DNA from 2 places in the Variovorax sp. V116 genome. Region 2 is predicted to be linked to the other one. Evidence: predicted binding sites of a transcription regulator. Region 2 holds the regulator's gene; the other holds the start of a gene.

Evidence for each region. The regulator sigma-54, encoded in region 2, starts transcription at its own class of promoters, with help from an activator protein. The targets are predictions, from matches to a motif close to TGGCANGNAANCTGCTTT.
Region 1: a site for sigma-54 is predicted at 2,717-2,734, ahead of ACAM58_RS01720 (TorF family putative porin). Genes of this name have one in related genera too.

Annotation. Positions count from the first base shown of each region.
Region 1 is NZ_AP028661.1:359,499-364,861, forward strand. It holds gene ACAM58_RS01710 (serine/threonine-protein kinase) at 1-985, shown strand, start outside; gene ACAM58_RS01715 (YifB family Mg chelatase-like AAA ATPase) at 1,014-2,561, opposite strand; gene ACAM58_RS01720 (TorF family putative porin) at 2,779-3,603, shown strand; gene glnK (P-II family nitrogen regulator) at 3,674-4,012, shown strand; gene ACAM58_RS01730 (ammonium transporter) at 4,035-5,363, shown strand, end outside.
Region 2 is NZ_AP028661.1:636,934-642,296, forward strand. It holds gene lptA (lipopolysaccharide transport periplasmic protein LptA) at 1-612, shown strand, start outside; gene lptB (LPS export ABC transporter ATP-binding protein) at 609-1,403, shown strand; gene ACAM58_RS02965 (RNA polymerase factor sigma-54) at 1,421-3,013, shown strand; gene ACAM58_RS02970 (phospholipase D family protein) at 3,024-4,628, shown strand; gene ACAM58_RS02975 (LysE family translocator) at 4,639-5,286, opposite strand; gene ACAM58_RS02980 (YceI family protein) at 5,308-5,363, opposite strand, start outside.

The sequences.
Region 1 (5,363 bases), 280 kb from region 2:
TCCGTCATCCTCGCCCAAGCCCGCCGCACCGCGCGAGGCTGCGGCAGCGCCGGCACGTCCTCCATCGGCTCCCGGCAAGCCGCAGCCTCAGCCAGCACCGACCGGCAAGAAATCGTCGCGGCCGCCGTGGGGCCTGGTCGGCGTGCTGCTGATTGCGCTGGTGGCCGTGGGCAGCTGGATCGGTCTTCACTTGACTTCAGGCCGGCAGGAAACATCGACCGCCATGGTGCCGGTGCCCCCGCCGTCGGGGCCGATGTCCGCCACCTCGCCGCCGCCTGCCGCCATGCCGCCGGGCGAAGGCGCCGCCGGCGGCTCATCATCGTCATCGGCGCCCGCGGGCGAGAACGTGGCGGCAGCGCCCGGCACGCCGCCTCCCGCGGCAGCGGCCAGCGCACCGGCCGGCCCGTTGACGCCGCTGACCAATGTGCCAGTGGGCGCGGCGCCGGCAGCTGCACCGGCCACACCGGACCCCGCAGCCACGCCCCCGGGCGCAACGCCAACGCCCGTGCCGCCGCCGGAGGCCGCCATGGCCACCGCCGAAGCCGAGGACTGGAACCTGGCCCAGGCCGAGAACACGCGCGAAGGCTACGAGGCCTATCTGCGCCGCTACCGGCGCGGCCCGCATGCGCGCGATGCCCGCAACGCCATCGCCGAGCTGAACCGGCTCGCGCAGGCCGTGCCCGCGGCACCGGGCACGGCGCCCACGAATCCGGTACCCACCGTGATCGCCGGCGGCCCGACCCCGCCGGCCGCGTCGCCGGCCGCTCCGCCCGGCATGGGACGCGTGGTGCTCAACATCCGTCCCTGGGGCCAGGTCTTCGTGGACGGCGCCGAGCGCGGCGTGAGCCCGCCGCTCAAGTCGCTCTCGCTGCGCCCGGGCATCTACAACATCGAAGTGCGCAACGGCGACCTCGATGTCTACCGCCAGCGCGTGACGGTGCAGGACAGCAAATCGGCGCCCGTGGTGAGCCACGAGTTCAAGTAGGCGCTCCTCTGCACCTTGGTGGGCGCGCTCAGTTCCGCAGCGCCCTGCGGTACTGCACCGCCTCCGCCACATGTACCACCCCCACCGATTCGGCGCCCGCCAGGTCGGCCACGGTGCGCGCCACCTTGAGCGCGCGGTGCGTGCTGCGCGCCGACCAGCCGAGCTTGGCGGCGGCGTTGTAGACGAACTTGCGTGCCGCATCGTCGAGCGCGGCATGCTTGTCGATGGCGCCGGCCTGCAGCGCCTGGTTGGGGCCGCCCTGGCGCTGCAGCGCGAACTCGCGCGCGGCCACCACGCGGGCGCGGATGCTGGCCGTGGATTCGCCGGGCGGCGCGTCGATGAGCTGCTGCGCCGACACCGCGGGCACCTCGATGTGCAGGTCGATGCGGTCCAGCAGCGGGCCGCTGAGCTTGGCCTGGTAGCGCGAGATCTGGTCCGGCGTGCAGCGGCAGGCCTTCAGCGTCGAGCCCAGGTAGCCGCAAGGGCAGGGGTTCATGGCCGCGACCAGCTGGAAGCGCGCCGGAAATTCGGCGCGACGGGCGGCGCGCGCGATGGTGATGGTGCCCGTCTCCAGCGGCTCGCGCAGCGCCTCGAGGGCCGAGCGGGCGAACTCCGGAAATTCGTCCAGGAAGAGCACGCCATGGTGCGCCTGCGAGATCTCGCCGGGCCGCGGGGGCGAGCCGCCGCCCACCAGCGCCACGGCGCTCGATGTGTGGTGGGGCGCCGAGGTCGGCCGGTTCATCCAGCGCGCGGCCGAAAAACTGCCGGCCAGGCTGGCCACGGCCGCGCTCTCCAGCGCCTCGTCGACGCTCATGGGCGGCAGCAGGCCGGCAAAGCGCTGCGCCAGCATCGACTTGCCCGAACCGGGCTCGCCGACCATCAGCAGACTATGGCCGCCGGCGGCGGCGATCTCGAGGGCGCGTTTGGCGCCGGCGTGGCCCTTGACGTCGGCCAGGTCGGCATAGAGCGGCGCGGCCGCCGCGGCTGCGGCGTGCACGCGGGCCCAGCCGTCCGTGGCGGGCTGCTGCTGCTGTTCCTCGCCCTGCGGCAGCGCGGCGCCCTCGGGCATGAAGCGCTGCACCACGTCCAGCAGGTGCCTGGCGCCATACACCTCGCTGCCGGGCACCAGCGCCGCTTCCTGGGCGCTGGCGGCGGGCAGCACCAGCCGCGTCGCGATGCCGCGCGTGTGCAGGGCCAGCGCCATGGCGAGCGCGCCGCGCACCGGCCGCAGTTCGCCTGAAAGGGAGAGCTCGCCGGCAAATTCATGGCCCGCCAGCAGCGCAGGCTGGATCTGCCCGCTGGCCGCGAGGATGCCGAGCGCGATCGGCAGGTCGAAGCGGCCGGAATCCTTGGGCAGGTCGGCCGGCGCCAGGTTGACGACGATCTTGTTGTTCGGAAACTCCAGGCCGGCGTTCTGGATGGCCGAGCGCACCCGCTCGCGCGCCTCCTTGACCTCGGTTTCCGCCAGCCCGACGAGCGTGAAGCTCGGCAGGCCGTTCGCCAGATGCACCTCGACCGTGACACTGGCCGCTTCCAGCCCAAGCAAAGCGCGGCTTTGCACCAAAGACAGGCTCATTCCACTCCCTCTCACCATTGTGGTGCGCCCGTTTTTGGCCGGGCTCATGCACCGCGGTGCCCCATGGGGTACCGCAACTGAACACGCTTGTAACTATTTCGCCTGGGTTGCAGGTGCGGGGGCGGCCGCCGTGCCGCAGGGCAAAACGTGCACTTTGGCACGCTCCCTGCTATGAGACGGTGTCCCCCAACAATCCAACCAACTCCGAGGAGTCTCGATGATGCACCGTAAATTCGCCCAGGCAATGGCCGTGGCCGCCCTTGCTGCCCTGCCGATGCTTGCGAGCGCACAGCTCACGGGGAATGTGGCACTGACCAGCAACTACAAGTTCCGCGGCCAGGACCAGGACATGATCGGGAAGAACGACTACGCCAAGACCAAGGGCTTCAAGCCCGCGATCCAGGGCGGCTTCGACTACGCCTTCGGCGAGACCGGCTTCTACGTGGGCAACTGGAACTCCAGCGTCAACTGGCTCAAGGGCAACAGCATCGAGAGCGACATCTACGGCGGCTACAAGTTCAAGGCCGGCCCCTTCGACATGGACGTGGGCGCGCTGACCTACATCTACCCGGGCAACTCCGCCGGCAACACCACCGAGCTGTACGGCGCCGGCACCTGGGCCGACGAGGCCATCGGCTCGTTCACGCTGAAGTATTCGCACACGGTGTCGAAGGACTACTTCGGCTACGCGGGCAACAAGGCCGGCTCGGGCCTGAAGGGCACCAACACCGGCTACCTGAACCTGGCCTACAGCAAGGAGATCGTGCCCAAGCTCACGCTGAAGGCCGCCGTGGGCTACACCCACATGTCCAGCGACATCCGCAGCCTGGGCTACAAGAGCTACGTGGACTACAACGTGGGCGTGTCGTACGACTTCGGCAGCGGCCTCGCACTGGCCGGCTCGATCCAGGGCGCCAACAAGAAGAGCTCGTACCTGGCGGTGTCCAACCCGGGCGTCGACCTCGGCTTCGGCACCTTCGGCCAGACCACCTATTCGCCCAACAAGGCGCGCTTCATCGTTACGCTCAGCAAGACCCTGTAAGCAGGCACAAGAACAAGGTGCGGCCCAAGCTGCCGCACCATCCATTCCATCCAAGAAGGAGAAAGTCATCATGAAGCTGGTCACAGCCATCATCAAACCGTTCAAGCTCGACGAGGTGCGCGAAGCCCTCTCGGCCATCGGCGTGCAGGGCATCACGGTCACGGAGGTCAAGGGCTTCGGCCGCCAGAAGGGCCACACCGAGCTGTACCGCGGCGCGGAGTACGTGGTCGACTTCCTGCCCAAGGTCAAGATCGAGGCGGCGGTGTCCGACGACCTCGTCGACCGCGTGATCGAAGCCGTGGAGGGTGCGGCGCGCACCGGCAAGATCGGCGACGGAAAGATTTTTGTCTACAACCTCGAGCAGGTCGTTCGCATCCGCACCGGTGAAACCGGCCGCGAAGCCCTCTGATCCAGCCCGGAAAACAACAACCATGAAAAAACTGCTTGTTTCTCTCGCGCTCGGCCTGAGCCTGCTCGCTGCAGGCACGGCGAGCTTCGCCCAGGCGCCTGCTGCCACGCCCGAGGCGCCGGCGGCGTCCGCGCCCGCAGCCGCTGCTCCGGCACCTGCAGCCGCTCCGGCTGCCGCCGCACCCGCTGCGGCTGCCGAAGCAGCGCCCGCCGCGGCGCCTGCCGCTCCTTCCTTCAACAAGGGTGACACCAGCTGGATGATGCTGTCCACGCTGCTCGTCATCATGATGACCGTCCCCGGCCTGGCGCTGTTCTACGGCGGCCTGGTGCGCAGCAAGAACATGCTGTCGGTGCTGATGCAGGTGATGGTCACCTTCTCGATGATCGTGGTGCTGTGGCTCATCTATGGCTACAGCCTCGCGTTCACCGAGGGGAACGCCTTCTTCGGCGGATTCGACCGGCTCTTCATGAAGGGGATCTTCGATCCGGCCACCGGCGTGTTCGCGCCCGGCGCCACCTTCAGCAAGGGCGTCTACATCCCCGAGCTGCTGTTCGCCGCCTTCCAGGCCACCTTCGCCGGCATCACCTGCTGCCTGATCGTGGGTGCCTTCGCGGAGCGCGCCAAGTTCTCGGCCGTCCTGCTGTTCATGGTGATCTGGTTCACCTTCAGCTATGCGCCGCTCGCGCACATGGTCTGGTTCTGGATGGGCCCGGACGCCTACACCGCCGCCAACGTGGTGGACGCACAGAACGCCAAGGCCGGCCTGATCTGGCAGTGGGGCGCGCTCGACTTCGCGGGCGGCACCGTGGTGCACATCAACGCCGCCGTGGCGGGCCTGGTCGGCGCCTTCGTGATCGGCAAGCGCGTGGGCTACGGCAAGGAAGCCTTCACGCCGCACTCGCTCACGCTCACCATGGTCGGCGCTTCGCTGCTGTGGGTCGGCTGGTTCGGCTTCAACGCCGGTTCGGCCCTGGAAGCCGGCACCAGCGCCGTGCTCGCCTTCATGAACACCTTCACCGCCACGGCCGCTGCCGTGCTCGCATGGTGCATCGGTGAAGCGCTGATGCGCGGCAAGGCCTCGATGCTGGGCGCTGCTTCGGGCGCCGTGGCAGGCCTGGTGGCCATCACCCCGGCCGCCGGCAACGTCGGCCTGATGGGCGCGATCATCATCGGCTTCATCGCCGGCTTCGCCTGCCTCTGGGGCGTCAACGGCCTCAAGAAGCTGCTCGGCGCGGACGACTCGCTCGACGTGTTCGGCGTGCACGGTGTCGGCGGCATCGTCGGCGCGCTGCTCACCGGCGTGTTCAACACCCAGGCCCTGGGCGGCCCCGGCCTCGTGGGCGACTGGGTC
Region 2 (5,363 bases):
ACCGCCGACCGCAGCAAGCCGATGAACATCGAATCCGATGCGATGCGCTACGACGACCTCAAGCAGACGAGCGTGTTCACGGGCAACGTGCTGGTCACCAAGGGCACGATCATCATCCGCGGCGCGCGCATCGACGTGCGCCAGGACGCCGAGGGCTACCAGTACGGCGTGGTCACGGCGGCGCCCGGCAAAAGGGCCTACTACAAGCAGAAGCGCAATGCGCCCGACGAGTGGATCGAGGGCGAATCCGAGGTCATCGAATACGACAGCCGCGCCGACAACGTCAAGTTCATCCGCAATGCCGTCATGCGCCGGCTGATCGGCGCCACGCCCAACGACGAGAGCACCGGCGCGCTCATCGTCTACGACCAGAGCAACGACACCTACACGGTCAACGGTTCCACCGTGCCGCCCAACACGGGCGTGAACGCACCCCCAGGCGGACGCGTGCGGACCATCCTCACGCCCAAGAGCGCCACCGCGCCGGCGCCCGGGGCCTCGGCGCCCGCCGGCGGACGGGCCGCGCCGGCGGCGGCCGCGCCCCAGCCGGCACCCGGTGCCGGCCTGCGCTCGAGCACCACGCTGGGCGGCGACGGGGAAAGGCGCAAGTGATCGAAGCCGCTGGAACCCAGAACGCCGACGGCACGCCGGGCAGCCGCCTGGTGGTGCGCGGCCTGCAGAAGAGCTACGGCAGCCGCAAGGTCGTGCGGGATGTCTCGCTCGACGTGCAAAAGGGCGAAGTCGTCGGGCTGCTCGGCCCCAACGGCGCCGGCAAGACCACTTCGTTCTACATGATCGTGGGGCTGGTGCGGGCCGATGCGGGCGAGATCACCATCGACGGCGAGCCCATCGCCCACATGCCGATCCACCGGCGCGCGCGCATGGGCCTGAGCTACCTGCCGCAGGAAGCCTCCATCTTCCGCAAGCTCACGGTCGAGGAAAACGTGCGCGCCGTGCTCGAGCTCCAGCGCGAGCCCGACGCCAGCGGCAAGCCCGCGCCACTGACCAAGCAGCGCATCGAGGAGCGCCTCTCCGGCCTGCTGGCCGACCTGCGGGTGGACCATCTTCGCGATTCGCCCGCGCTCGCGCTCTCGGGCGGCGAACGGCGCCGGGTCGAGATCGCCCGCGCGCTGGCCACGCAGCCGCGCTTCATCCTGCTGGACGAGCCCTTTGCCGGCATCGACCCGATCGCGGTGATCGAGATCCAGCGGATCATCAGCTTCCTGAAGGAGCGCGGCATCGGCGTGCTCATCACCGACCACAACGTGCGTGAGACGCTGGGCATCTGCGATCACGCGTTCATCATCAGCGACGGGCATGTGCTGGCACAAGGCACACCCTCGGAGATCGTCGACAACGCCGAAGTACGCAGGGTGTACCTCGGCGAGCACTTCCGGATGTAAGGGAGGAGTCGGTCTCCATGAAGCAAGGGCTGTCCCTTCGCGTTTCGCAGCACCTGGCGCTCACGCCCCAGCTGCAGCAGTCGATCCGGCTGCTGCAGCTGTCCACGCTCGAACTGAGCCAGGAAGTGGAGCAGATGCTGGACGAGAACCCGTTCCTCGAACGCACCGCGGAAGAAGCCGCGCGCGAGGAATTCGGGCTCGACGCCATCGACACGCCGGTGCCGCGCGACGAGGCCGGTGAAGCCGCCGAGGGCGAATTCAGCTCGGCCCCGGCCAGCAGCACGACCAGCACTTCGAGCGAAACCGCCTCCACGGCCGAGTCCGAGGTTCCTGCCGCCGACGCCACCGAGCGCGAGCCCGACTGGGAAGGCGACGGCACCGTCGACATGGCGCCGGACGACAGCGAATGGGGCAGCGATGCCCCCGCGCGCCAGAACAACCTGGGCGACGACGAGCGTGCCGACGCCACTGAGCTCGCGCGCAGCCAGGAGTCGCTGCAGTCCTTCCTGCACCGGCAGGCGCTGAGCCTGCGGCTGAACGAGAACGACAGCGCCGCGCTGCGCTTCCTGATCGAATCGCTCAACGACGACGGCTACCTGGAGGATTCGCTGCCGGCGCTGGCCTCGGGCCTCGCGGGCGACGACAACGACCAGTTCGACGAGCTGGTGCACCACTTCCAGGTGGCGCTCGGCCTGCTGCAGAGCCTGGAGCCGGCCGGCGTCGGCGCGCGCGACCTGGGCGAATGCCTTTGCATCCAGCTGCGCGCGCTCGCCAGCGAAAGCGAGACCGAGGAACAGGCGCTGGTGCGCAAGACCGCCATCGCGATCTGCAAGCAGCCGATGGAGCTGCTCGCGCGGCGCGACTTCAAGCGCCTGGCCACGCTCACGCGCACCAACGAAGAGCTGGTGCGCTCGGCGCTGCAGGTCATCTCGCGCCTGGAGCCCAAGCCGGGCCGCCGTTTTGTCGATGTCGAGCGCAACATCGTGATTCCCGACGTGATCGTCACCAAGATCGGCCGCGGCACCAATGCCAAGTTCCGCGTCATGCTCAACCCCGAGGTGATGCCGCGGCTGCGCGTGCACGACATCTATGCCGGCGCGCTCAAGTCGCACAAGGGCGAGGGCAGCCAGGCGCTGTCGCAGCGGCTGCAGGAGGCACGCTGGTTCATCAAGAACATCCAGCAGCGCTTCGACACCATCCTGCGCGTGAGCAACGCCATCGTCGAGCGGCAGAAGAGCTTCTTCGTGCACGGCGAGCTCGCGATGCGACCACTGGTGCTGCGCGAGATTGCCGACGAACTCGGCCTGCACGAATCGACCATCTCGCGCGTGACCACGGCCAAGTACATGTCCACGCCTTTCGGCACGGTCGAGCTCAAGTACTTCTTCGGCTCGGCGCTCGGCACCGAGACCGGCGGCAATGCATCGAGCACCGCGGTGCGCGCGCTGATCAAGCAGTTCGTGAGCTCCGAGAGCATCAAGAAGCCGCTGTCCGACAGCCAGATCTCCGAGATGCTCAAGGAGCAGGGCATCGAGTGCGCGCGCCGCACCGTGGCCAAGTACCGCGAGGCCCTGCGCATCGCGCCCGCCAACCTCCGCAAGGCGCTGTAGAAAGCCGCCGATGGCCCGTCGCCTGCTGTCGCGCTGTGGGCAATGGGTCTTCGCCATGGCGGCGGTGCTGCTGTTCGCCGGCTGCGCCACCCTGCCCGACGAGGCGCCGCGCCCGGCCACCCGGGCCATGGCCGCCTCGGCCGACACCGCGCTCGGCAAGATCGCGCAGGCCTCGCAGCCCGACCCCGACCTGAGCGGCTTCCGCCTGATGCCGGGCGGCGACTTTGCCTTCGACACCCGCATCCAGCTCGCGCGGCGCGCCCAGCGCACGCTCGACGTGCAGTACTACCAGATCGAGAACGACGAGACCGGCCGCTACCTGCTGCGCACGCTGCGCGACGCGGCCCGGCGCGGCGTGCGCGTGCGGCTCCTGATGGACGATCTCTACACTTCGGGCGAGGACGAGCTGCTGCTCGGCCTGGCCGCCACGCCGAATGTCGAGCTGCGCCTGTTCAATCCCTTTCCGGCCGGGCGCGGCAGCCTGCTCAGGCGCTTCACCGCCTCGCTGTTCGACTTCAGCCGCGTCAACCGGCGCATGCACAACAAGCTCTTCATCGCCGATGGCGCGATGGCGGTGGCGGGCGGGCGCAACATCGGCAACCAGTATTTCAGGCGCACGGCGGGCGAGAATTTTCTCGATCTCGACACCTTCGTCGCCGGCGCGCTGATTCCGCGCCTGGGCGCGCTGTTCGACCAGTACTGGAACAGCGTCTATGTGCGGCCGGTCCGGTCGGTGGTGGCCAGCACACTGACACGTGACGAGCTGCAGAAGCGCTTCGACACCGCCACCGGCCCGGACACCACGCCGCCGCCGCCCCGGCCCGCGCCCAACGACCTGCTCGGCTACAGCCCGATCGCCGAAGACCTGGATGCCGGCAAGCTCGACCTGATCTGGACGCTGGCCGAGGCGTATGCCGATTCGCCCGAGCGCGTGATCGGCAAGACCGCCTCGTACGGCGGCGTGCCGCTGCTCGACGTCGACAGCGTGCGCTACAACGTGGTCGAGCAGATGCGCCGCGCGCGCTCCGAGGTGACCATCGTCTCGCCCTACCTGATTCCGGGCAAGGCGGGGCTCGAAGTGATGCGCGAAATCCGCCGGCGCAACGTGAAGATCAGCATCGTCACCAATTCCTTCGCCGCCACCGACGAGCCGCTGGTCCACACGGCCTACCGCCGCTACCGGCCCGAGATGCTCGAGCTCGGCGCCGAGCTCTACGAACTGAGCACCACGCGCACGCGGCGCAGCGTGCGCCTCGGCCTGTTCGGCACTTCGGTGGGGCGGCTGCATGCCAAGTCGGCGGTGATCGACCGGCAGGTTCTTTTCGTCGGCTCGATGAATTTCGACCCGCGCTCCGAAACGCACAACACCGAGATCGGCCTGTTCATCCGCAGCCCCGAGATGGCGCAGCAGACGCTCAAGCTCATCGAGGTGCTGAAGCAGCAGGGCGCCTACCGGCTGCGCTTTGCGAAGGACAGCGGCAATGCGCGCATCGAGTGGATCAGCGAGGAGGAGGCCGGCCGGACCACCGTGCTGAACGAGGAGCCCGACTCCGATTTCTGGGGCCGCACCATGCTCGAGATGCTGGCGCCGCTGACGCCCGAGAGCCTGCTGTAGCCCGCGCGGCTCAGCTGCTGCTGCGCACGCCCGACAGCAGCTTGAGGCCCAGCAGCACCATCACGCCGCCGGCCGCGCGGTCGATCCAGGCCTTGTAGCGCAGATAGGCCGAGCGCGGCGCCGCCGACGACAGCGCCAGCGCGACGACCGCATACCAGCTGGTCTCGATGCAGAAGATCACCGCCGGCACCGCCAGCGCCAGCGCCAGCGGCACCTCGCGCGGCAGGAAGGCCGCGAAGATGCTGGCGTAGACCACCGCCGTCTTCGGGTTGCTGACCTGCGTGCCCATGCCGAGGAGAAACGCGCGCCGCGCATTGCTGCCCGTGCCTGCGGCCGCGCGTTCGTCCTGCGCGGCGGACAGCGGCTCGCGCGCACCGCGCCAGATGCGGATGCCCAGGTACACAAGATAGGCGCCGCCGAGCAGCTTCACCGCCAGGTAGAGCGCCGGCACCGCGAGGAACGCCGCCTGCAGCCCGACCAGCGCCGCAATCGCGAACACCACGCCGCCCGCGCCCATGCCCAGTGCCGCGGCCAGGCCGTCGCGGCGCGACGACGACACGGCGGTGCGCGCCACCATGACGAAGCTCGGTCCGGGGCTCATGGCCCCGACGATCATTGCGCCCGCGATGCCCAGCAACGGAACCGTGATGCCGCTCATGGTTGCCTCCTTCTTCTTCTTCTATTGCTGCACGTTGACCGCTTCGACCTGCACCAGCAGCTTCACCTTGTTCTCGA